4 regions of the Aeromonas encheleia genome follow, and region 1 is predicted to be linked to each of the others. Evidence: riboswitches for the same ligand, from Rfam matches in the RefSeq annotation. Region 1 holds a riboswitch; each other region holds the start of a gene.

Region 1 (5,847 bases):
CATAGTCCCGATCGGCCCGCAGCTTGATGGGGGCGGTCGGGGTCAACTGCTTGCCTGAACCGAGCAGGACGCCGCCCTCGTAGGCGAGTTCGCCGCTCTCCTTGTCGGTGAGACGCAGGCTGAACTGACGGTTGTTGCCGCCCCAGAGCCCCTCCTGCACCCTGAACAGGGTGATCTCCAGCGCATCCCCACTCAGGGGATGCCCGGACGAGGCCACCTTGATGTCCCGGCTCAGGCTCTGGCCGGGACCAAGCTTCAAGATGCCCGCGGCCATGGGGGCCTCCTGCCAGAGGGTACCCAACTGCTGGGTTTCGCTCGGGATGGCCACGGCGGGATCATAGACGGTGACGGGCAATGAAAACGTGGTGGTGCCTGCCCCCACACCCACATAACCATTCCCATCGGGCAAGCCGTTATCGCGCACCTCGTACTTGGCCAGATAGTTGCCGACCTGCTGGGTGTTCACTGTGCCGAGCTGCTTGATACGGGCGCTGAGATCGCCATCGTTCTCGTCCCAGGCGGTCATGTGGGGGGCGAAGGTCGCCCCGAGCGGCAGTTGCAGGGCGAAGTTATTGACCCAGGCCTGCTGGTTGTAGATCCGTGGTGGCGCCTGATCCATGCGCCACTCCCCGGTGATGGAATTCTGTTGTGCCATAGCGCCGGTTCCCACGGCCAGCATGGCGAGCGCCAGGCTGTTCATTTTTGTTGTTTTTATCATTGCATACATCCTTCAATTTCGACCGCAGCGCACCCTGGTGCCTGCGGCGCAACGCAGCCGATCCGCCGATGGCGAACCGCATCCTCGTTGCGATGGGAAAAAGGGGCGCGCGGCGCGCGCCCCTTTGTGGATCAAGGGCAGCTTGCTGCGCCCTGATCCAGCCAGACATCGTGCTTGCCGGGCTCATTGCCTTTGGTCCAGTACTGGGCCTTCCACTTGTGACCGTTGTGAGTGGTCAGGTCACCGGCGTTGTAGGCCACGCCGGCATCCCAGCCGAGCTGTACCTGGCTGATCAGCTTCCACTGATCCGCGGTGCGGCTAGGTTCATTGCCCTGGGTCCAGTACTTGGCCTGCCACACCAGCTGGTTGTGGCTCACCTTCTCCCCCCCGTTGTAGGTGGTCGCGGCCTTCCAGGCGGGCCAGTTGACCGCGTCCGGGTCGGTGGCATTGCACTCGCCGCCCCCGCTGACCGGGGTCACGGTGAGGCGGGTCTGACCCTGGCTGTCCAGGGCGCCGTCGGTCACAGTGACGATCAGCTCGTAATCCGTGTTGGCCGTCACGCTCGGGGCCGTCACCACCAGGGTCTTGCTGTTCTGGCCGCTGGCGCTGAGACCGGCCGGCACAGTCCACTGATAGCTCAGGCTGTCACCGTTGGGATCGGTGGCGCTGGCACTGATGCTCAGCTGCTTGCCCGCCTGCACCGAGACCTTGTCCTGCACCGTCACCACGGGGGGCAGGTTCGGCTGCGGCGCCTTGTTGGTCAGCACCACCTGATCGCTGGCCTTGAGGCCCTGATCGTCGGTGACGGTCAGCTCGAACACCTGGTTGATGTCGGCGCTGACCCCATCGAGCACCACCCGGGCCTTGGCCTGAGTGGCGTCGAGCAGGCTGGTCTGCGGACCAGAGACCTGTTTCCAGCTGTAGCCAAGCAGCCCGTTCTCCGGATCATGGGAGGCGCTGCCATTGAGCGTCACCTCGGCCGGACCCGTGGCGCTCAGATCGCTGCCGGCATTGGCCACCGGCGGCTTGTTGACCGGTGGCAGGGTGCCGCCGTCCCCGTTGCCGAGCCCCTCATGCATGGCGTTGAGGATGTCGCCGTTGTCGGCATCGATCTCCCAGGCAAACAGGCCGCCGAGCTGGTTGGCCAGCACATACTGCCCCTTGGCCTTGACCGAGCGGTCGTTGTCGAAGCTGATGAGCTCGCCGGTGCTGGCCTTGAAGACGTAAGGCGCCTCGGCTGTCTCGTCATAGCCCTGCTCCCAGCCGGCGCCCATGCGGTTGTTGACGATGTCGCGGTAATCCACCACGCCATTCTCCCAGGTGCCCTTGATGGGGCCGGTGGCACTGCCGGTGAAGGGATTGCCGGCCTGGTAGCCGTTCACCCCGCTCCAGCCACGGCCATACATGGCCGCCCCGACCACTATCTTGCCCGGGGTGACCCCCTGGCCGAGCAGCGCCCTGACGCCCTTGTCGGTGGTGTACCTGGTGTTGGCATCCCAGCTGGATGCGAACAGGTTGGTCTGGTGGGCCAGGTTCTGCAGGTCGAAGGCGCCGCTGAAGTCGTAACTCATCAGGAAGATGTGGTCCATGTACTGCTGGGCCGCCTGATAATCGACCTTGGCAATCTTGTCGCCACCGGCGCTGATGGCCGAGGTCAACTCGTACTGACGGCCGGTGCTGGCCTCCAGCTCATCGAGCATGGCGCGCAGCTCCTTCATCAGCGCCACATAGGTAGCGCCATCGTTCGGGCCACCCAGGCTGGGGTTGGCCCCCTGGCCACCCGGGAACTCCCAGTCGATGTCCACCCCGTCGAAGAACTTCCAGGTCTGCAGGTACTCCTTCATGGACGCCACGAAGAGGTCGCGCTTGCTCTTGTCACCGAAGAAGAAGAAGGGATCGGACAGGGTCCAGCCCCCCACCGAGGGGAGGATCTTGAGATCGGGGTTGGCCTTCTTGAGCGCCATCAGGTTGCCGAAGTTGCCCTTGTAGGGCTCGTCAAAGGCAGAGAGGTTACCCTGCGGCATCTGGATGGCGGCCCAGGGATCGTGGATGGAGACCTTGAAGTCCTCCCGCCCGGCACAGGAGCGCTGCAGCGCCTCGAAGCTGCCGGAGATCTCCTTGAGGCTGTCGTTGATGCCATTGCCGCCGCAGATGGGGGTGAAGCCGTAGAGGATGTGGGTCAGGTTCTGGGCCGGGACCTTGTCCACGGTGAACTTGCGACCATAGACGCCCCACTCCACGTAATAGGCCCCCACCACCTTGCCGGACTTGTTGGCGTAAGGCTTGTTGTTCTCCTGCAGCGGCGCCTTGAGCGGCACCAGGTGGCTGCCGTCGGTGTCGGCCACCAGGATCTCTTTCTTGTCGGAGAGGGTACAGCCCTCGGCGTTGCAGAGCGCGACCTGCATCTGATAGCGCCCCCCCTTGGTCACCTTGAAGTTCGCGGTGCCGGCGGCAGAGGCAGCGCCGGACCAGACCTCGCTGCCATCGAGCAGCACCTTGGCGGTCTGACCCAGCTCACCGGACCAGAGGTTCCAGCTCACGCTGACCGGGGCGCCATCGGCGTGGACCTTGACCAGCTTGTTGTAGGAGGTGGCGGCTTGATCCACCTCGACGATGGCGAACTTGGTTTCGCCCCAGCCGATGGTGGGTTTGCCGGGGAGCGCGGCAAAGGCGGAGGTGGTGCAGAGCCCCCCGACCAGGAGCGCCAGCAGGGAAGGTTTTGGACTTAACATAGGTGAACATCCTTTTTCGTTTTTGGAATAAACAACGAAAAAAGGCAACGCAACCGGCCAGGTAACGCAGACGACATCGCACCATGGCTTGGCCCATGGACGAAACAACCTGTGGTGGCCCCGCTATCCTAGGTACTCTGACCCTTAGACCGGAGGCTTTGCGTCCCGGACTTTCATCCGGTTTGCCTTTTTTGCACAACTTGATTTGCGATGAAAATAATCGCCGAATGACTATAGATGAACGCGTGACCCGCGCCACCTAGTAAAAATGACAGTGAATGGGACTCACTATTGCTAGTTGGCCGCGATTATGCAGAGTCCCACCCGCAACACCCCCAATAAGTGGATGAAGTGATTACTCCCGACTCGGCCTGTCGGCGATTAATTCTGTGAGTTGGCTCACTGTCTTGCACCCGACAATCTGATCAGCGTACAGGTAACAGCAAGCTGTTCATCAGCGCCCGCAGCTTGAGCGGCTTGACCGGTTTGCTGACATAGCCGTAACCGTGCTCGCGGATCTGCGCCTGCAACTCGCTCTTGCGATCCGCGCTGATGATGATGCCGCCGATGCCGTTGCCATGGGCCAGCCGGATCATGTGCAGCGCCTGCAGCCCGGTCTTGCCGTCATCCAGGTGATAATCGGAGAGCACCAGCTGGGGCTGGAAGCCGTCGGCGATGAGCGCCTCCGCCTGCACCAGGCTCTGGGCGCAGCGTACCTCGCAGCCCCAGCGCCCCAGCAGGGAGTGCATGGCGGTGAGGATATCGTCCTCGTTGTCGATGCAGAGGATCCTGACCCCCTCCAGCTGGCTGTCGCGCGGGGCGGGCGCCGCCACCTGAGCGGGCATCACAGGCCGGGTCGCGAGGTTGAGGGTGATGGCAAACACCGAGCCCGCCTCCGGCCAGCTGCGCAGGGAGAGCGGGTGACCCAGGACCAGCGAGATGCCGCGGGCGATGGCGAGGCCCAGCCCCAGTCCCTGCTCCCTGGCGGTGCGCGAGTGATCGAGGCGGGAGAACTCGTCGAAGATGGCCTCCTGCTTGTCGACGGGAATGCCGGGGCCGTTGTCCCACACCTCGATGCGCACCTTGTCCCCCAGCCGGCGACAGCCGAGCAACACCCGGCCGGCCGGGTTGTAGCGAAACGCATTGGTGAGGAAGTTCTGCAGCACCCGCCGCAGCAGGCGCACGTCGCTGTACACGGCCAGCCTGCTCTCCACCACCGAGAACTGGATGTCGCTCGCCTGGGCCAGCACCCCGAACTCCGCCTTGAGGTTGTCGAACACGTCGCTCAGGGCGAAATCGAGCTTCCTGGCCTTGAACTTGCCCGCCTCGAGCCGCGAGATGTCGAGCAGATCGGTGATGAGATCCTCGGTCGCCCCCAGCGCATCGTCGATGTGGCGGGCGATGCGGGCCTGCTCCCCCGCCTGGGGCAGCATCTCCAGCAGGGAAGAGGTGAACAGCTTGGCGGCGTTGAGGGGCTGGGTCAGATCGTGGCTCACCGCCGCCAGGAAGCGGCTCTTGGAGTGATTGGCCCGCTCCACCTGCTGGTTCACCGAGAGCAGCTGACGGTTCAGCTCGGACAGCTCGTGGGTGCGCTCGGCCACCCGCGCCTCCAGGTGCTCGTTGGCTTCGCGCAGCACCCGCTCCGCCGCCCGAAACGGGGTGATGTCGGTGAAGGTCATCACGAAGCCGCCGGCCGGCATGGGGTTGCCCTGCATCTCGATCACCCGCCCATCCGGCCGCTCCCGCGCCGAGACATGAGGGCTGCCACGCTGCATGAAGGCGACCCGCCGCGCCACATGGGCCTCGATCTCACCCACGCCGCACAGCCCCTGCTCGGCGTTGTAGCGGATGATCTCCTCAATGGAGCGCCCCACCTGGATGAGACCGGTCGGGTAGTGGAACAGCTCTATGTAGCGCCGGTTCCAGGCCACCAGCTTGAGCTCCCTGTCCACCACCGAGATGCCCTGCCCCATGTGCTCTATGGCCCCCTGCAACAGCCCCCGGTTGAAGCGGAACACGTCTGAGGCCTCGTCCACTATGGTGGCGATCTCCTCGAGCTGCATGTTGCGCCCCTGCAGGGCCGAGGCCAGCACCAGCCGGGCTGACGAGGTGCCGAACACCCCCGCCAGCAGCCGCTCGGTGTGGGCGATCAGTTCCGCCGACGCCTGCATCTGGGGCGCCAGGGTGCCGCCGCGCTCGCCGGCGAAGCGACCGAAGGCGCGCTTGACCCGGCTCGAGCCGACGAAGCGGGCCGCCAGCATCTCCAGCTCCTTGACCGAGACCCGCGCCTGATAGAGCGCAGTGGTATCCCGGCTCGGCTTGCCGACGAAGTTCGCCGCCTGCAGCCGCTCGCTCACCGCCGCCCGCGACAGCAGGGAGCCCGCCACGTAGCCGAGC
Region 2 (5,847 bases), 1.8 Mb from region 1:
GCTAAAAACAGCTAACTGTCTGAATTTTGACTAAACGCTCCAGTCGGTGTTATTTTTGGGTTGACAGCAAAGCGGGTGATGCCTATCATGCGCCTCCGTTGCCAGAGATAACTTTGGTAGCGCCGAGGTGAGTTGGGGTTATAGCTCAGCTGGGAGAGCGCTTGCATGGCATGCAAGAGGTCCGCGGTTCGATCCCGCGTAGCTCCACCAAATTCTTCTCGGACAATCTGGAATCCAAGGGGTTATAGCTCAGCTGGGAGAGCGCTTGCATGGCATGCAAGAGGTCCGCGGTTCGATCCCGCGTAGCTCCACCAGGTTCCTGATTGTAGAAATGAAGTACCCAGGGCAGTGCGGTGTGTATCACCCAGGCCGACCTTTGTGGGGTTATAGCTCAGCTGGGAGAGCGCTTGCATGGCATGCAAGAGGTCCGCGGTTCGATCCCGCGTAGCTCCACCACTATTTGATATTTGAATACCAGAGTTAGGGCAACCGGCCGCCAGAACCGGTTGTTTAAAGAGTAAAGAATTTGGGGTTATAGCTCAGCTGGGAGAGCGCTTGCATGGCATGCAAGAGGTCCGCGGTTCGATCCCGCGTAGCTCCACCAAATTCAGAGTTGAGGCTAGTCCTTGATTCAATACAACTTGGGGTTATAGCTCAGCTGGGAGAGCGCTTGCATGGCATGCAAGAGGTCCGCGGTTCGATCCCGCGTAGCTCCACCAAATATCAAAAGGCCACCGCATTGCGGTGGCCTTTTTGTTTTGGCTCCACTTTCCTTTTTACCCCCCAATTCTCGTCGACAAAAAAGCCCGCATCGGCTGCGGGCTTGGTGGCTATGGCAAGTCATCAGCCGTGGCGACGGCGCCAGGCCAGCGGCAACAGCGCCAGCAGCAGGGCACCCATGGCGCCAGCCCCGCTGCCATTGCTTGGCTCCTGCAGCTTGAGGTCGACGATGATGGGGTCGTGGTCGGAGGCGCTGAACGGGTTGTCGGACTTGATCATGTCGCCGGTGAAGCCGCGTCCATATTCGAACAGGTTGCTCTCGTAGGAGTTGATGTGCCAGTCGGCGACGGCCACCACCTTCTTGGCCAGCGCCGGGTTGGCGAGGGCGTAGTCCAGAGTGCCGAGCTCGGCCTCGTAGCTGTAGGAGATGGCCTTCTCCTGGTTGAACTTGACGTTCACATCGATCAGGCCATAGCTCTTGCTCACCTCCTGGCCGAGCTGCTCGTAGGGTTGCTCGCCGACGAAGGTGTGGGAGGCGGAGCGGATCTTGCGATCCGCCTTGGCCGCATCGTAGTCGGTCAGCACCCGGATCGGGTCTTCCTTGGCGTAGGAGTTGAAGTCGCCCACCAGCAGCACCTGGCCCGGCAGCTTGTTCATCGCCTCGCCCAGCACCTTGGCCGCACTCACCCGAAACTCGGTGCACTTGCCCTGCAGATCGGCGGGTTCGGTCTTGCCGTCCCCGTTCTCAAAGCAGCCAGAACCCTTGGATTTCAGGTGATTGACCACCAGCGTCAGGGGATCCTTGCTGCCCGCCACCGTGAAGCTCTGCACCAGGGAGTCGCGCTGACCGGCGCTCTTGGCGACGCCGCCCAGGATGTAACGCTGCTGCGGCAGTTGAATCACACCGGCTTCCCCGCTCGGGGTCAGCTTGGCCGGGCGATAGAGCATGGCCACCATGATGGCGTCGCCACCGAAGTAGCGCTCCTCGCCGAGCAGCGCCTTGGGCAGGCTGACGAAGGCGTAGTGCTGGCTGGCATCCTTCTGCTGGGCGTTCAGATGCGTGACCAGATCGCTGATGGCGGAGTGCTCGTCAAAGCCGTTGTTCTCCATCTCCATCAGGCCGAGCAGATCGGCGTCCATCTCGGTGATGGCGTTGACTATCTTGGTGCGCTGCTGCTGGAAATCTTCCAGGTTCTTGGCGCCCCTGTTGCAGCCCTTGGCGCTGTCCGCATCAGTCTGGTCCTTGCACAGCACGTTGAGAGCACCGCCCACGCTGGAGTGGCTGGTGAAGTAGTTGAGCACGTTGAAGCTGCCGATGCGCAGGTCAGTGCCGGCGGTGCGAGCCGGGGCGCTCTGGCGATCGTTCTCGTCGGTACGCAGCAGATCGCCGGCCGTGATGGTCTGCCCCTTCGGCACTATCAGCCGGTACTCGTCATAGCTGTAACCCACCAGGGCCTCCAGGTTGACCGGGGCATCGCCGATGCGCAGGTAACCCTGCTCCGGCTCCCAGGCGGGCAGCCAGGGTAGCTTGCCGTCGGCGGCCTTGAAGTCGGATTCGAGGAATACCCGGTTGCCCGCATTGGCCTGTGCCAGTGCCTTGGCCTCGCTGCTGCCCGCCACGTGCAGCTGGGTCGGTTTCATCAGCGGGGCCTGATGGGCGAGCACCAGGTTGTTGCGCCGGGCGGCGTAGTCGTAGCTGAAGTTGCGGCTTACCTTGAGCGCGCTGTCGGCATCGAGCCGCACCCGCATCCCCTCGTGACGCTCCAGCGCCCGGGCCAGGGTCTCCCCCTCCAGCACCCGCAGTGGCACGGCGGCGGGGACGCTGCCCTGCGCCAGCACCTGCAGGCGCGGGACCTTGCTATCCAGGACCGGCTTGAGCTGGGTATGGCCGTAGTATTCCGCCACCTTGGCTTCCAGACAGACCTCGGCCCCCGGCTGGATGGCGGGGTACTTGTTGATGTCACTCAGGAAGACGAAGATACCGTCCGAGCTCTGGGGGTTGCCATCGCCCTGGAGATCCTGCAGGTAGAAGCCCTTGTTCAGGCTCTCGCCGAGGGCGCTGACCACCGCCTTGACGGCCACCGTCTGGGTACTTTCAAACAGATCGTCCGGGATCAGCGGGCTCTTGTCGCCACTGCCCTGGATGGCGGGGATGGGGGTGAGGGCGTTGTCGGCCGGGCAGCTGAAGCCGGCGGCATGGATTGAGGGGGACGCGAGCGCGAGCCCCACGGCCAGCGACAGCAGGGTAGGTGTTCCTTTCATGGGTATTCCTTTTTTATTTTTGCCAGTGTTTCCATAGCCTTGGCACCTTGGCCAAGGGCGCGCATTGTCACATTTCTGGCACATCATACCAGTGAGCCAACGCACATTATGGGGAGGCAAAAGAGGCCTGTTTCGTTTTTATGACGTGGCTAACATTATGAAATTAATGATAAAAGTGTCACCGGCTGTGCGGGAGGATGTGGGGGGCTTGCTGGCGTTTACATATTTTTCTTCGAGAATGAAGATTGAGACTCGACCACTTGCTTCCTATACTCGCCCTGTTCCTCACGGAACCCAGGTAAAGGGCAAACCGGCAGTGATGCCGGGACGCAAAGCCTCCGATCTGCCGGATACTGGCCAGACAGCGGGGTTACCCAGGGTGACATGAGGGGATGTGGCCCCGTCCATGGCCTGTTGTCGACCCTTTCTCACCTGTTGCTATTGCGCTTTGCCCGGTCTTAAAAGCCAAGATAAAACAAGGATGATAACAATATGCAACAGACCCTAAGGCCCAGCAGGCTCGCCATGCTGGTCGCCCTTGCGGCTATGCCCGCCTGGGCGCAAGCCGCCTATCCCGCCTATCAGTCCGGCACCGCCTACAAGGCTGGCGATGTCGTCAGCAACGTCGGCAACCTCTATGAGTGCAAGGAATTTCCTTACTCCGGCTGGTGTGGCGCCTCGCCCTATCACTATGCGCCCGGGGTGGGTACCGTCTGGGCCGATGCCTGGAAACCCTTCAGCGATGGCGGCACGGCGCCGGGCCTCGGGCTCGCGATAAGCTCGCCCGCCGTTGGTAACGCTTTCAACGAGGGGGCGCCTGTGGCCCTGGCGGTAACCCTGAGCGGTGACAGCAGCGCCATGGTCAAGGTGGAGTACCTGATCGATGGCACCCAGGTCGCACTGAGCGGCGCGGCCCCCTGGTCGGCAAGCTGGGTGGCGAGCGGCGTCGGCCCCCATCAGCTCAAGTCCCGCGCCCTGGACAAGGATGGCAAGCTGCTGAGCGAAGCCGATGCTGCTTTCAGCGTCAGCGCCGTGGTGGCCCCGGAAGCGCCCAAGGCCAGCATCAGCAGCCCGGCCGCCGGCGCCAGGCTGACCCTGGGCCGGGTCGCCACGGTCACGGCCGATGTGACCGATGCCAACAACGATGTGGCCAGGGTCGAGCTCTATGTGAATGGCCAGAAGGTGGGCGAAGACAGTAGCGCCCCCTGGCAGCTGAACTGGACGCCCCAGAGCAAGGGGGTCGCCGGCCTCAAACTGGTGGCGACAGACAAGGGGAACCTGGTCGGTGAGTCGGCCCAGATCGATGTCACCGTGGAAGAGGCCGCGCTGCCCCCCACAGGTGGCAACCTCTCCTGCGACATTCGCCAGATCTACCGCGCCGATGGCAGCGAGTGTATGGGGGATGACCATGCCCGCCGCGTCATCGGTTACTTCACCTCCTGGCGCACCGGCAAGAACGGCCTGCCCGCCTACCTGGTGAACGACATTCCCTGGGACAAGATCACCCACATCAACTACGCCTTCGCGGCGGTGGATGAGCAGAGCCACCTGATCAAGGTGGACGACGCCGCCACCAAGCTGACCTGGGAGGGGGTACCGGGCGCCGAGATGGACCCGGAGTTTGCCTACAAGGGTCACCTCAACCTGCTCTCCAAGTACAAGAAACAGTACCCGGACGTGAAGACGCTGATCTCGGTGGGCGGTTGGGCCGACACCCGTGGCTTCTATACCGCCACCACCAAGGGCGATTGCTCGGTCAACACCGCCGGCATCAACGCCTTCGCCGACTCGGCGGTGGGCTTCATCCGCCAGTACGGCTTCGATGGGGTGGACGTGGACTACGAGTACCCCACCTCCATGAAGGATGCGGGCAACCCCAACGACTTCCCGCTCTCCAACCAGTGCCGGGCCAAGTTGTTTGCCAACTACGAAGTCCTGATGAAGACCCTGCGCAGCCGGCTCGACAGCGCCGGCACCGAGGATGGCCGCAAGTACATGCTGACCATAGCCTCACCGGCGTCGGCCTATCTGCTGCGCGGCATGGAGAACTTCCAGGTCACCCAGTACCTGGATTACGTCAACCTGATGACCTATGACTTCCACGGCGCCTGGAACAACTTCGTGGCCCACAACGCCGCGCTGTTCGACAACAAGGCGGATCCGGAGCTGGCCCAGTGGGGCGTCTATAGCCAGGCCCAGTACGGCGCCATCGGCTATCTGAACGCGGCCTGGTCGGCCCACTACTTCCGTGGCGCCCTGGCGGCCGGCAAGATCAACATAGGGGTGCCTTACTACACCCGTGGCTGGCAAGGGGTCACCGGCGGCACCCATGGTCTCAACGGCAAGGCGGCCTTGCCGAGCCAGAGCAATTGCCAGCCGGGCACAGGTGGCAGCACCATCCCCTGCGGCAACGGCGCTGTCGGCATCGACAACATCTGGCACGATCTGGACAAGAACGGCAACGAGGTCGGCGCCGGCGCCGTGCCCATGTGGCATGCCAAGAACCTGGAGCACGCGGCCAGCCTCGGCATCACCACCCTGCCGAGCTACGGTCAGGCCTGGGGTCTGGATCCCAACAACCCGGCCGACGTGATCCAGGGCAAGTACGTGCGTTACTACGATGACAAGGCGCAGGCGCCCTGGCTGTGGAACGAGGAGAAGAAGGTGTTCCTCTCCACCGAAGATGAAGAGTCCATGGGCAAGAAGCTGGACTACATCGTCAAGCGCGGCCTGGGGGGCGTCATGTTCTGGGAGATGGCGGGGGATTACGCGTTCGATCCGGCCAAGAACGAATATGTCATTGGCAGCACCCTCACCAGCCTGGCCTACGACAAGTTCAGGACGGCGAGCCAGCCCAATCTGAAG
Region 3 (5,847 bases), 1.6 Mb from region 1:
GTTACATCCACGGCGAGCCGGAAAAACTAGCACGGTGCAGGCGGGGATGTCACGCCATCGTCAGGGGGAAATGACACGCCCGCGCGATGGCGGGCGTGAGGAACCGGGATCAGGGCTGGATGATGATGGGGGTGCCGGGTTCGATGGCGCTCCACACCTCGTCCAGATCATGGTTGAGCATGGCGATGCAGCCGTTGGTCCAGTTGGACGGCTGCAGACGACGGTTGCCGATGTCGTTGCGCTGACCGTGGATCATGATCATGCCACCGGGATTGACGCCCTTCTCGTTGGCCATCTTGATGTCATCCAGATTCGGGTAGTTGATGTGGATGGCCTTGTAATAGCCGGAGTTGGTCTTCTTGTAGTCGAGGATGTAACGCCCTTCCGGTGTGCGCTGATCCCCTTCCCGCAACTTGTGTCCCTTCGGGGCCGGGCCCAGGGCGATCCAGTAGCGTTTGACTTCCTTGCCATCCTTCATCAGGGTCAGGCTATAGCTCGACTTCTTGACCACTATCATGTCGGCAGACAGGGTGGCAAAACTTAAGGCGGGCCACAGCCCCAGCAAACACAGTAATACGGCTCTCATTCCATCCCTCGACAAGCCTTCAGGGCTTTTTTGTTAGCAAATCATCTGAATATCGCCACTCTCTGGTGACGAGCGAGCGCCATGATATGGGATCGCCATCAATACTCAATATATCCAGAGAAACATATCTGTGACCAGCGTGACGAACGCCCCGTCCATCCACCGCCCCATCACATTAATTAATAGCTAAAACAGCTAGATGGCGCCAAGCGGTCGTTTTAAGTGTTTCATTCAAGCCCCCTCTCAGCCCCCACCTCGGGATCCGGCCTGCCCCCGCAGGCGCCGTCGCGCCTTCCCGCCGCCAGCCGTCCCCGATAACCCCGTCCAGCCGCGCGACCGAGGGCGTCACCAGCGCGCAGAAATGACAGAGCCCTGCCAAGGGGCAGGACTCTGTGGTGGGTGGGGATCCCTTAGCCGATAGAAGCTGGCTCGGCCTGGTAGTGGCGCCGGATCCAGGCCTCGAAGTCGGCCAGCATGCGCGCCTCCGACTCGCTGTTGTCGGCGATGAGCGCCTCCCCGTGCACCACCCGGATGCGGGCATTGAGCGGGCTGCCCTCGCCTGCCGGCGGCCGCTGCCGCGCCGCCGCCATGCTGGCCGATGCCAGCTCCCAGGCCTCGGCTACGCTCCGGTTGCAGACCCGGGCCAGGGGAGCGGCGCTGAAGCCCTCGCCGGTGAGGCTCTGCAGGGTCTGATCGTGGGTCATGCCGTTGCCCGGCCCCCAGTAATGGGCGGCCAGATCCGGTCCGATGCGCGGGTTGTCGGTGAGATAACCGTCGCGCCGCAGGAAATAGGCACGGGTCTGCTCCACCGCCATCAGCGCCAGCAGGTAGCCGTGGTAGGCGCAGGCCGACTCCTGGTTGAGCAGGTGCGGGATCGCCAGCAGCGGCCGCGGGCTCTCCACCCCCAGGATCTTGCGCTCCCAGCGGCGCGCCAGCGCCAGCACCGCGGCCGGGGTGCGATCGCCATCGGCCATGGCGTAGAGATCCCGCTCGAAGTAGGAGACCAGCGCGATCTGCCGCTCGTTGAAGGCGCGAAATGGCTGCCGCGCCTCTATCATGGCCCCGATGAGCGCATCCGGGATGGGCTCCCCGCTCTCGCTCCTGGCATAGCGCTTGAGCCAGTCCGCATCGTCCAGCAGGCTGTCGCAGAACATGGACTGGGTCTCGGCATAGGCCATGGAGGTGGGCGGGAACTCCTGGGAGAAGCAGGGGGCGTTGCCGGTCACGTTCGCGAAGTGGGCGGCGTGGCCCCCCTCGTGGAACAGGGTGTTGAGGCCGCTCCAGCCACTGCCCACCTGGGACGGATTGGCCAGGCTGGTGAAGTTGACCACGGCGGGCACCCACTGCCCCTCCTGCCAGAAGCTCGGCACCGGACCGTGGCAGAAGCCGTTCTCGTATTTCCCCTCCCGGGTCAGCAAGTCCAGGGTGAGGGTCGCCTCCCGATACTGGATGCCGAGCCGGCGGAAGCTCTCGACCCAATCCTGCAGCGCCCGCGAGAAGGGCACGTAGGGGTCGAGCTGGCGGGTCACGTCGCCGCTGACGAAGTAGCGCAGGTTGTGGGGCAGCAGCGCCGCCTCCCCCTTCGCCGCCTTCAGCTCGGCCAGGCTCAGGTGCACCCGCTCTTCGGTGCGCTCGATGAAGTCATCCAGCACCGCAAACAGCTGCTCCGGGCTCATCTGCTCGTTCTTGCGCACCTTGTAATCGAAGTAGTCGCGATAGCCCATGGCGCGGGCGAAGCGGTTGCGCAGCGCCACTACGTCCAGGTAGCCATGGTCGACCACCCACTGCTCCAGGCTGTGGAACATGTCGAGGGCACTCTGGCGCACCGCCTCGCTCGGGCTGGCGGCCAGGCTGGTGCTGGCCGCCGGCAGGCTGCCGGCCACCTGGCGGCCCCGCTCGTCCAGCAGGCTCAGCTTCAAGCCCTTGCGACGGGAGAACAGGTCCGCCTCGGCGACCACCAGCTCGTCCATCAGGGCCGCCGCCGCCGGATCCTCGATGACGTTGCACTCGAAGAAGGCGATCCAGCCCCCCAGGCCGCGTCTGAGATCCGCCCCGTCGGCCTGGGCGAGCATCTCCCTCAGCTCCGGCAGCCGCGCCGGATTGGCACAGAACGCCTTGTAGGCCTGCTCGGCGGCGGTGAAGCCGGCCTGATCGTCGCTGGTGCCCATGTAGGTGGACCAGAACAGATCCTCCTTGCGCCTGTGCACCCGCAGGTAGTCGGCGTTGAGCTGGTTCAGGTAATTCCTGGCAATGGAACTCATAAATTCCCTCTTGTTATCGGTGGCGCCTGGCCATCCGTTCCTTTTTGGTGGTGTCCCTCCCCGGTCGGGGCCGGGACAAACGTGCGCCGGGATGCGCGTCACCACGCTATCAAAAGTGGGCCTGTCTGTCTGCTGCTCATGGGGGCAATGAGCGGACATCCCGCGATCCTGGGCAGCCGGCTGAGCCATAAAGGATCCACCTCGATCCAGGATCCCTCCCCTGCCATGGAGTCCAGGGTCGGCAAGGGGATGCCGCCTCGGCATAAGATGCGTGAAATCTGAATATTAATCAGAACAACAATCCGGGGCAGTGAACATGACCAGGGGAATACCCATGCAAAAACAGAAAGTTAAGTAATGGCACTACTCCGATGAGTCGAACCGTAAAGATTTACACTTAATAATTTAATCAAAATAAGTCATGATGATGTCGTCGTCTTCAAACGCGACACCATGACCATTTATGTAGTCATTTGGCAAACTGGTTGAAAGGCCAGGACGCAAAGCCTCCGGTCTAAAGACATGTCGTCCAGGATAGCGGGGTTGCCACACCCAGGTGTGTATCGGGGATTTCCCCTGCCAACTTGACTGCCCACATCACCGAACAGAGGAATGTATGGCAGCAAAAATTCAACTCAATCATGTGGCCGCGGCGCTGGCGTTGCTGGCCAGTGGCGGCGCACTCGCCCACGGCTATATCAACCAGCCGGAGGGTCGCAACTATCTGTGCAAGACCGGCGGCAACAGCCAGTGTGGCGCCATCCAGTGGGAGCCCCAGAGCCTGGAGGCACCGTCCGGCTTCCCCAACGGCGGCCCCGCCGACGGCCAGATCGCCTCGGCCGGCCACCCGCAATTCGGTGAGCTCAATGCCCAGACCAGCGATCGCTGGACCAAGCGCGAGGTGCAGGCCGGGCCCTTCGCTATCAGCTGGAGCTTCACCGCCAACCACGTGACCCGCAACTGGCGCTACTACCTCACCAAGCAGGAGTGGAACCCGAACCAGCCGCTGACCCGCGACTCCTTCGATCTCAATCCATTCTGCGTGATCGAAGGCAACATGGTGCAGCCGCCCAAGCAGGTCACCCACCAGTGCACCCTGCCGGCACGCACCGGCTACCAGGTCATTCTCGGGGTGTGGGAAGTGGGCGATACCGCCAACAGCTTCTACAACCTGATCGACGCCCGCTTCGAAGGCGGCACCCAGCCCCCGCTGAGCTGGAGCCAGGGCGGGACCATCTACCCCTCCACCGATCTCGCGGCCGGCGACAAGGCCAGGACCCGGGTGTTCGACGCCAGCGGCGAGCGCACCGATCTGCAGACGGTGCTGACCATCGCCAACGCCGAGCAGGGCCAGAAGAACAACTGGGCTCACGATCTGGCGGGCAAGATCAACGCCGAGCAGAGCCAGATCCGTGCCGGTCAGCAGGGTGGCGACGGCCAGTTCAACCCGGTCTACGGCCAGAACCCCATCTACCTGAAGGCGGGCAGCAACCTGCAACGGGTCGAGATCCAGCTCGAACAGCAACAACCGCCGGTGGGCAACGACATCAACGTGAGCGGTCTGGAGAGCGAGTACCTGCTCGACAACGGCAGCGTCACCCTGGCCTTCACCGTCACGGCGCAAGGGGACCTCGCCGTCACCAATACCCTGTATGACCATGGCGGTGTCGCCAAGGGCCAGACCGGCGCCGACATCAAGGACAGCAGCCAGAGCTTCACCATGCCGGTGAGCGGCCTGAGCGCGGGTCACCATCAGCTGGTGATCGAGGGCAAGCCCAAGGCGGGTGGCGAGCCGCTGCAGCAGACCCTGGATCTGATGCTCAAGGATCCGGCCAGCGGCGGTGACTACCAGTTCAGCTTCCCGGAGGGCCTGAAGTCCTACACCGCAGGCACCAAGGTGCTGCAGCCCAAGAACGGCAAGGTGTATCAGTGCAAGCCCTACCCCTACAGCGGCTGGTGCACTATCTGGTCCAGCTCGGCGACCCAGTATGAGCCCGGCGTGGGCAGCAACTGGCAGGATGCCTGGACCGAACTGAAATAACGCGCGTCGACAGATAAGCAAACAGGGAGCCGATGGCTCCCTGTTTGTTTATGGCATGTCAGCCCATTCAGATCTGGTAATCGAGGGCCGGCTCGTGGCTCATGGCGCGGGCCTGGATCTCGGCCAGCGCCAGTTCCGGGTTGCAGAGCTGGATGAACTGCCAGGCGAAGTTGTGCTGGAACTGCCCCTGCTTGAGCCCGATCCAGGCGGTGTGCGGTGCGAACAGCCGGCTGCCATCGAGCTGCACCAGCCCCTTGTCACGCTGGGCGTCGAACGCCATGTCCGCCAGTATGCCGACCCCCATCTCCAGCTCGACATAGGTCTTGATGACGTCGGAGTCCTGGGCGGTCAGCAGGATCTGCGGCGCTATCCCCGCCTCGGCGAAGGCCTCATCCACCCGCGCCCGTCCGGTCAGCCCGGCCTGGTAGGTGATGATGGGCCAGTTCGCCAGCGCCTCCAGGGTCAGCTCCCGCTCGGCGGTCAGGGGGTGCTGCTCTGGCACCACTATGTTGTGATGCCAGCGGTAGTAGGGGAAGGCCACCACCCCTTCGCTCTTGTCGAGCTGCTCGCTGCTGATGCCGATATCCACCTCGCCGGTCTGCACCAGCCGCACTATCTCTTCCGGCCCGCCCTGGCGCAGTTCCAGCTGCACCAGCGGGAACTGCTCGCGAAAGGCCTTCACCACCCGCGGCAGGGCGTAGCGCGCCTGGGTGTGCGTGGTCGCCACCAACAGCCGGCCCGAATCCCGGTTGGCGAAGGTGCTGGCCAACTTGCGGATGTTGTTGGCGTCGTTGAGGATGCGCTCGGCGATCACCAGCAGTTCCTTGCCTGGCTCCGTCATGCCGAGCAGTCGCTTGCCGTAGCGAATGAACAGCTCCAGCCCAAGCTCCTCCTCCAGCTCGCGGATATGGCGGCTGACCCCGGACTGGGAGGTGAACAGGGCGTTGGCAACCTCGGTC
Region 4 (5,847 bases), 450 kb from region 1:
GCTTCCCGATGACCCTGTTGCTGGGACTGCTGACCATGGCCATCTCCATCAGCGGGGTACCTGCTCGCTATCTGGATCTGGTCAGCCATGTGCTGAGCCAGCTCAAGGCGCTGACACCGGTATGAGTCAGAACAGCGCCCAGGACAAAACCGAAGAGGCCTCTTCCCAGAAACGGCGCAAGGCGAGGGAAGAGGGACAGATAGCGCGTTCCAAGGAGCTGAGCTCGGCTGGTCTGTTGCTGCTCGGGGGGCTGGCCATGCAATGGATGGTGCCCAGTTTTGGCCTGTTCTTTGCCGAACTGATGAAGCGCCCCCAACGCTTCGACTGGCAGGGGGCACGTGATCCGCAGATGATGATCCATTGGACGGCGGAGGCCCTGGTCGGCATGTTGTGGGTGCTGCTGCCGCTGTTCGGTTTTCTGGGGCTGTTGCTGATCCTGCTCAGCATAGTGCCGGGTGGCATGGTCTTGGCCTGGAAGAAGTTGATGCCCAGCGGCGAGAAACTCAATCCGCTCAAAGGCCTCAAGCGGATGTTCTCCTCCCACAGCCTGATGGAGCTGCTGAAATCCATTCTCAAAATCCTGCTGATCGGTGGCACCCTGGCCCTGCTGCTCAAGCATCAGTGGCCCCTGCTGCTGATGATGAACCGTATGCCACCGCAGGCCGCCATGGAGCAGGCGCTGGGGATCCTCTCCCAGGCATTTATCTTGCTTGGCAGCGTGCAGATGCTGATCGCCGTGCTGGATGTGCCTTACCAACGCTGGTCCCTGAACAAGCAGTTAAAGATGACCAAGCAGGAGGTCAAGGACGAGCACAAGAACAGCGAGGGGCGCCCGGAGATCAAGGCCAAGATCCGCCAGGTACAGGGCATGCTGGCGCGTGCCCGTATCGAACAGCGGGTTCCGCAGGCGGATGTGATCATCGTGAACCCGACCCATTATGCGGTGGCCATCAAATATGATCCCGAGCGGGCCAATGCGCCCTTTGTGATCGCCAAGGGGGTAGACAGCATGGCGGAGCGGATCCGCCAGGTGGCGAAGCAGCACGACAAGATGGTGATGAGCCTGCCGGATCTGACCCGGGCCATCTACTACTCCACCCGGGTTGATCAGGAAGTGCCAGCGGGCCTGTACACCGCAGTCGCCTATGTATTGAATCACGTATTGCAGCTACGGGCCTATGAGGCTGGCAAGGGCAAGAAGCCCCATTCCCTTGCCCCTTTGCATGTGCCGCCCGAGTTACGTCAACCTGAGAGGTAAGTTGTGAACTGGCGTGTATTGACCCAATCCTATACCGCGATCCCCATGATGTTGTTGGCGATCCTGGCGATGATGATCCTGCCCCTGCCCGGTTGGCTGCTGGATGCCCTTTTCACCTTCAACATAGTGCTGGCCGTGCTGGTGCTGCTGGTCTCGGTCTCGGCCCGTCGTCCGCTCGACTTCTCCGTGTTCCCGACTGTGCTGCTGGTCGCGACTCTGATGCGGCTCTCCCTCAACGTCGCCTCCACCCGGGTCGTGCTGCTGCATGGTCACGAGGGGAATGAGGCTGCCGGTAAGGTCATCCAGGCGTTTGGGGAAGTGGTCATCGGTGGCAACTACGTGGTGGGTCTGGTGGTCTTTGTGATCCTGATGATCATCAATTTCGTGGTGATCACCAAGGGGGGAGAGCGGATCTCCGAGGTTTCCGCCCGCTTCACACTGGACGCCATGCCGGGCAAGCAGATGGCCATCGATGCCGATCTCAATGCCGGCACCCTGGATCAGCACCAGGCCCGGGCCCGGCGGGAAGAGATCGCCAAGGAAGCCGATTTCTACGGCGCCATGGACGGTGCCTCCAAGTTCGTGCGTGGCGATGCCATCGCCGGCTTGCTGGTGCTCATCATCAACCTGGTGGGGGGGCTGGCCATCGGTATCTTCCAGCACTCGCTGCCGGTTTCCGATGCGTTCCGGATCTATGCCCTGCTCACCATAGGTGATGGCCTGGTGGCCCAGATCCCCTCACTACTGATGTCCACTGCCGCCGCCATCATAGTGACGCGCGTCAGCGACGAAGGGGAGATGTCGGATCAGGTTGGCCAGCAGATCCTGGCATCGCCCCGGGTCATCTACACGGCGGCGATCATCATGCTGGTGCTGGGCCTCGTACCTGGCATGCCCATGCTGGCCTTCCTCAGCTTCGCCGCCGTACTGGCATGGACCGGCTGGAGCGTGAGCAAGCGTCGGCTCAAGGATCCGGCTCTGGACGCGGCCCAGGAACTGACCCGGCAGATGGTGCAACCCGAGCCCCAGGGGCTGGATTGGCAGGATCTGCCACCGGTGGACTCCGTCGCCATCGAACTCGGCTATCGGCTGGTGCCGCTGGCGGAAGTGGACAAGGGGGCCGAGTTACTCGCCCGGGTTCGCGGCATTCGAAAAACCCTCTCCGAGCAATATGGCTTCCTGCTGCCGGAAATTCGGGTACGTGACAACTTGCAACTGCAACCCGATCAATATCGTATCAAGCTGTCCGGCATCGCCCTGGCCATGGGGAATGTGGATTGCCAGCGGCTGATGGCCATCAGCAGCGGAGAAACATACGGTACGCTGGATGGAGAGCTCACCCAGGACCCGGCCTACGGCATGAGTGCGGTCTGGATTTCGCCGGACAACAAGGCCAAGGCGCTCAACCTGGGCTATTCGGTGGTCGACTCTGCCACCGTCATCGCTACCCATGCCAGCAAGCTACTCAGAGAGCAGCTCGATGCGCTGTTTGGTCACGATGAGGTGGGCAAACTGGGCCAATATCTGGCCATTCAGTCTCCCCGCCTGGCGGAAGAACTCAATCTGGCCCTGACCCAGATGCAGCAGTTGCGGGTCTTCCGCCAGTTGCTCAAGGAGCAGATCAGCCTCATCGACATCCGCACCATAGCTACCACCTTGCTGGATGCGAGCGAGCTGACCAAGGATCCCGTCCTGCTGGCGTCGGATGTGCGTTGTGCCTTGAAGCGTCAGATCGTCAGGCAGGCGATAGGCTCGCGTGACATCCTGGCCGCCTTCACCCTGGACGATCGCCTGGAGCAGACGCTGTTGACGGCGATGAATCAGTCCCAGCAGCAGGGAAAAATCCAGCTGGACAGCTTCCCGGTCGATCCCCAGTTATTGGCGCAATTGCAACAAAATATGCCGCTGGTGAAGGAGCAGTTGCAGCAACAGGGATATGCTCCCGTATTAGTGGTCATGCCCCAGCTCAGACCGCTGATCGCCCGTTATGCCCGCTCTTTCTCAAAAGGTCTCAAAGTACTCTCTTATAACGAGATCCCGGAAGATTTGCGGGTCGAGGTTATTGGGACTCTAGGCTGAAGTTGAATTGCCAGTCATGCAGGCTAGCAGGAAGAGGCTATTCCGCATATCCGCTTGAATTGTCTTATAAAGCCGTTATCATGTGACGGCTTTTGACGTAACGACATGTTAAAAAAAATAAAACAATATTACAAAATATAACAAACTACATGTGTCACATGGCTTTAGGGACAACAGAGCCATGCCATCCTAATACGGATCGTCGCATGATAAAGGCAAACTGAACTGAAAAGTCAGGACGCAAAGCCTCCGGTCTAACAGCATTGATGTTAATGATAGCGGGGTTACCAAGGCTATGATTCCAGCCTTGTTTCCATGCCTAATATAGAGCGAGCGCTCATTAAGAAGCGTTGCTCTTGTCGTGGTGCGTTTTTATTTTTGCACGTCAGTTCTGTTGATTGATTCATGTACAATCACAGGTTCGGGTTTATATGCTTTTTGATTCATCTATCAAGGAAAGTTCAATATCACTCGGTATTGAAGCGCTGCCACATCTATTATTTGTCTCCCCATCGTTATCAAATGGAAACGACATTGAGGAGATATTGTTGAATTCTGGCTATCGTGTTTCCTGCCTGGATTCCCTTCCTCAAACGAAAACATTTCTCTCCCAACACACGGTCGATCTGATCCTGCTCGACATGGCGGCCATGACCGAGGCGGGCCCCTCCGTGATGCATCAACTGGCCGTTACCAGCTGCATCATCATGGTCAATGAGCATCAGGCCTATCTGGCGGCGGAAGCCATGCGGGCCGGCGCCATCGATTACATCATCAAGCCTTTCAGCCCGCGACAGATGATCGAGGTGGTCAGGGGAGCTCTGCGCCTGCGTCAAGCCATTCCCAACCTGATCGCGGCCTCCTCCCTGAGCCAGCAAGTGCTGCAACTCGCCAGGCGAGCCGCGAAGACCTCGGCCACCATCCTCATCGGCGGCGAGTCGGGCACGGGCAAGGAGCGCCTGGCTCGCTATATCCATGAGATGTCCAGCCGTGTTGGCAAACCCTTCGTGGCCATCAACTGTGCGGCCATTCCGGAGGCCATGCTCGAGTCCATCTTGTTTGGGCACAGCAAGGGCGCCTTCACCGGAGCTATTGCCAGCCAGCAGGGCAAGTTTGAATTGGCGCAGGGGGGCACCCTGCTGCTTGATGAGATCTCCGAGTTGCCACTGGCGTTGCAGGCCAAGTTGCTGCGGGTGCTGCAGGAGAAAGAGGTGGAACGCCTGGGCAGCCATCAGGTGATCGCGCTGGACGTAAGGATCATCGCCGCCAGCAACCGGGATCTGCGGGATCTGGTGGCACAGGGAGAGTTTCGCGAAGACCTGTTCTACCGGCTCGATGTTCTGCCCATGAGCTGGCCCGCGTTGCGGGAACGGCAAGACGACATCCTGCCGCTGGCCGAGTACTTCATCGAGCGTTACGGCGCACAGCAGGGCTATCGTCTGAGCGAGAGCGCGTGTAAACAGCTGCTCGCCTATGACTGGCCAGGCAATGTTCGCGAGCTGGATAACGTCATCCAGCGGGCCTTAATTATGGCTCGCGGATTGCATATTCAGGCCGTCGATTTGATGTTGCCCCATTACACCGTCGAAGCCGACAACCTGTTACCGGAGACACTCGCCGCGCCGGAAGGGCTCAGCGAGACGAGGCGGTATGCTGAATTTCAATTCGTGCTAGAGACCTTGCGTCGTTTTCGTGGTCATCGGACTCGTACGGCTGAGGCCCTTGGGATGACGACCCGGGCGCTTAGATACAAGCTGGCTGCCATGCGTGAGCAGGGCATAGATGTCGAGCAGCAGATTCAAAACTAAGGGATAACCGAGTGAAGATTGAGATCATGTCATCACAGGTGACGCTCCTGCAGCAGATGCAGGAAATGCAGCGTGTCGCCAATCAAACCCCTTCCATAGAGCCGAATGATGCATCGACTGTATCGTTCAGCGACGCCATGCGCGACGTCGTCGGACGCGTTAACGAGCAGCAAAATATCGCGTCCAGTTTGATGACCGCCGTCGACGCGGGTCAGAGTGACGATCTGGTCGGGGCCATGGTGGCCAGTCAGAAAGCCGGTCTCAGTTTTTCCGCTCTGATGCAGGTGCGCAACAAGCTGATGGCGGGTTTCGATGACATCATGCGCATGCCGCTCTGAGGTTGGTAATGACTGAACTGGTATCGTCTACCCAAGAGTCTCCTGGCTCTTTCATGACTCGGGTCCAGGAAGGGCTGCGCAATTGGCGCACGCTGTCCCGCGACAACAAATCCATTCTGACCATTGCCCTGCTGGCCGCGATCGTCGCAGGTACCATAGTGGTGATCCTGTGGACCTCCAGCAAGAACTACGTCCCCCTCTACGGCAAGCAGGAGCTTTACGACACGGCCAACATCATGGAGATGCTGGAGAAGGAGCAGGTGCCATTCCGGCTGGAGAAGAGCACCGGCCAGATCCTGGTGCCAGAAAATCAGCTGGCTCATATCCGGATGGCGCTGGCGGCTCGTGGGGTCAGAGCCGCCAT

The links. A riboswitch is a leader RNA that binds a small molecule or an ion and turns the genes downstream of it on or off. The one in region 1 is predicted to bind cyclic di-GMP.
Region 2: another riboswitch for cyclic di-GMP. It lies ahead of EL255_RS04435 (glycosyl hydrolase family 18 protein); the one in region 1 lies ahead of EL255_RS16885 (glycosyl hydrolase family 18 protein).
Region 3: another riboswitch for cyclic di-GMP. It lies ahead of gbpA (N-acetylglucosamine-binding protein GbpA); the one in region 1 lies ahead of EL255_RS16885 (glycosyl hydrolase family 18 protein).
Region 4: another riboswitch for cyclic di-GMP. It lies ahead of lafK (lateral flagellar response regulator transcription factor LafK); the one in region 1 lies ahead of EL255_RS16885 (glycosyl hydrolase family 18 protein).

What each region holds. Positions count from the first base shown of each region.
Region 1 covers NZ_LR134376.1:3,659,884-3,665,730, forward strand. Annotated here, with positions in the region: gene EL255_RS16880 (PKD domain-containing protein) at 1-718, opposite strand, end outside; gene EL255_RS16885 (glycosyl hydrolase family 18 protein) at 850-3,450, opposite strand; cyclic di-GMP riboswitch class I at 3,561-3,647, opposite strand; gene EL255_RS16890 (hybrid sensor histidine kinase/response regulator) at 3,876-5,847, opposite strand, start outside.
Region 2 covers NZ_LR134376.1:921,246-927,092, forward strand. Annotated here, with positions in the region: tRNA gene EL255_RS04405 (tRNA-Ala) at 135-210, shown strand; tRNA gene EL255_RS04410 (tRNA-Ala) at 239-314, shown strand; tRNA gene EL255_RS04415 (tRNA-Ala) at 381-456, shown strand; tRNA gene EL255_RS04420 (tRNA-Ala) at 529-604, shown strand; tRNA gene EL255_RS04425 (tRNA-Ala) at 644-719, shown strand; gene EL255_RS04430 (ExeM/NucH family extracellular endonuclease) at 844-2,982, opposite strand; cyclic di-GMP riboswitch class I at 3,277-3,360, shown strand; gene EL255_RS04435 (glycosyl hydrolase family 18 protein) at 3,508-5,847, shown strand, end outside.
Region 3 covers NZ_LR134376.1:702,674-708,520, reverse strand. Annotated here, with positions in the region: gene EL255_RS03380 (L,D-transpeptidase family protein) at 110-586, opposite strand; gene EL255_RS03375 (M3 family metallopeptidase) at 997-2,847, opposite strand; cyclic di-GMP riboswitch class I at 3,313-3,398, shown strand; gene gbpA (N-acetylglucosamine-binding protein GbpA) at 3,464-4,888, shown strand; gene cbl (HTH-type transcriptional regulator Cbl) at 4,956-5,847, opposite strand, start outside.
Region 4 covers NZ_LR134376.1:4,110,013-4,115,859, reverse strand. Annotated here, with positions in the region: gene lfiR (lateral flagellar biosynthetic protein LfiR) at 1-125, shown strand, start outside; gene flhB (flagellar biosynthesis protein FlhB) at 122-1,258, shown strand; gene lfhA (lateral flagellar biosynthesis protein LfhA) at 1,262-3,337, shown strand; cyclic di-GMP riboswitch class I at 3,542-3,629, shown strand; gene lafK (lateral flagellar response regulator transcription factor LafK) at 3,883-5,145, shown strand; gene lfiE (lateral flagellar hook-basal body complex protein LfiE) at 5,157-5,483, shown strand; gene fliFL (lateral flagellar M-ring protein FliFL) at 5,492-5,847, shown strand, end outside.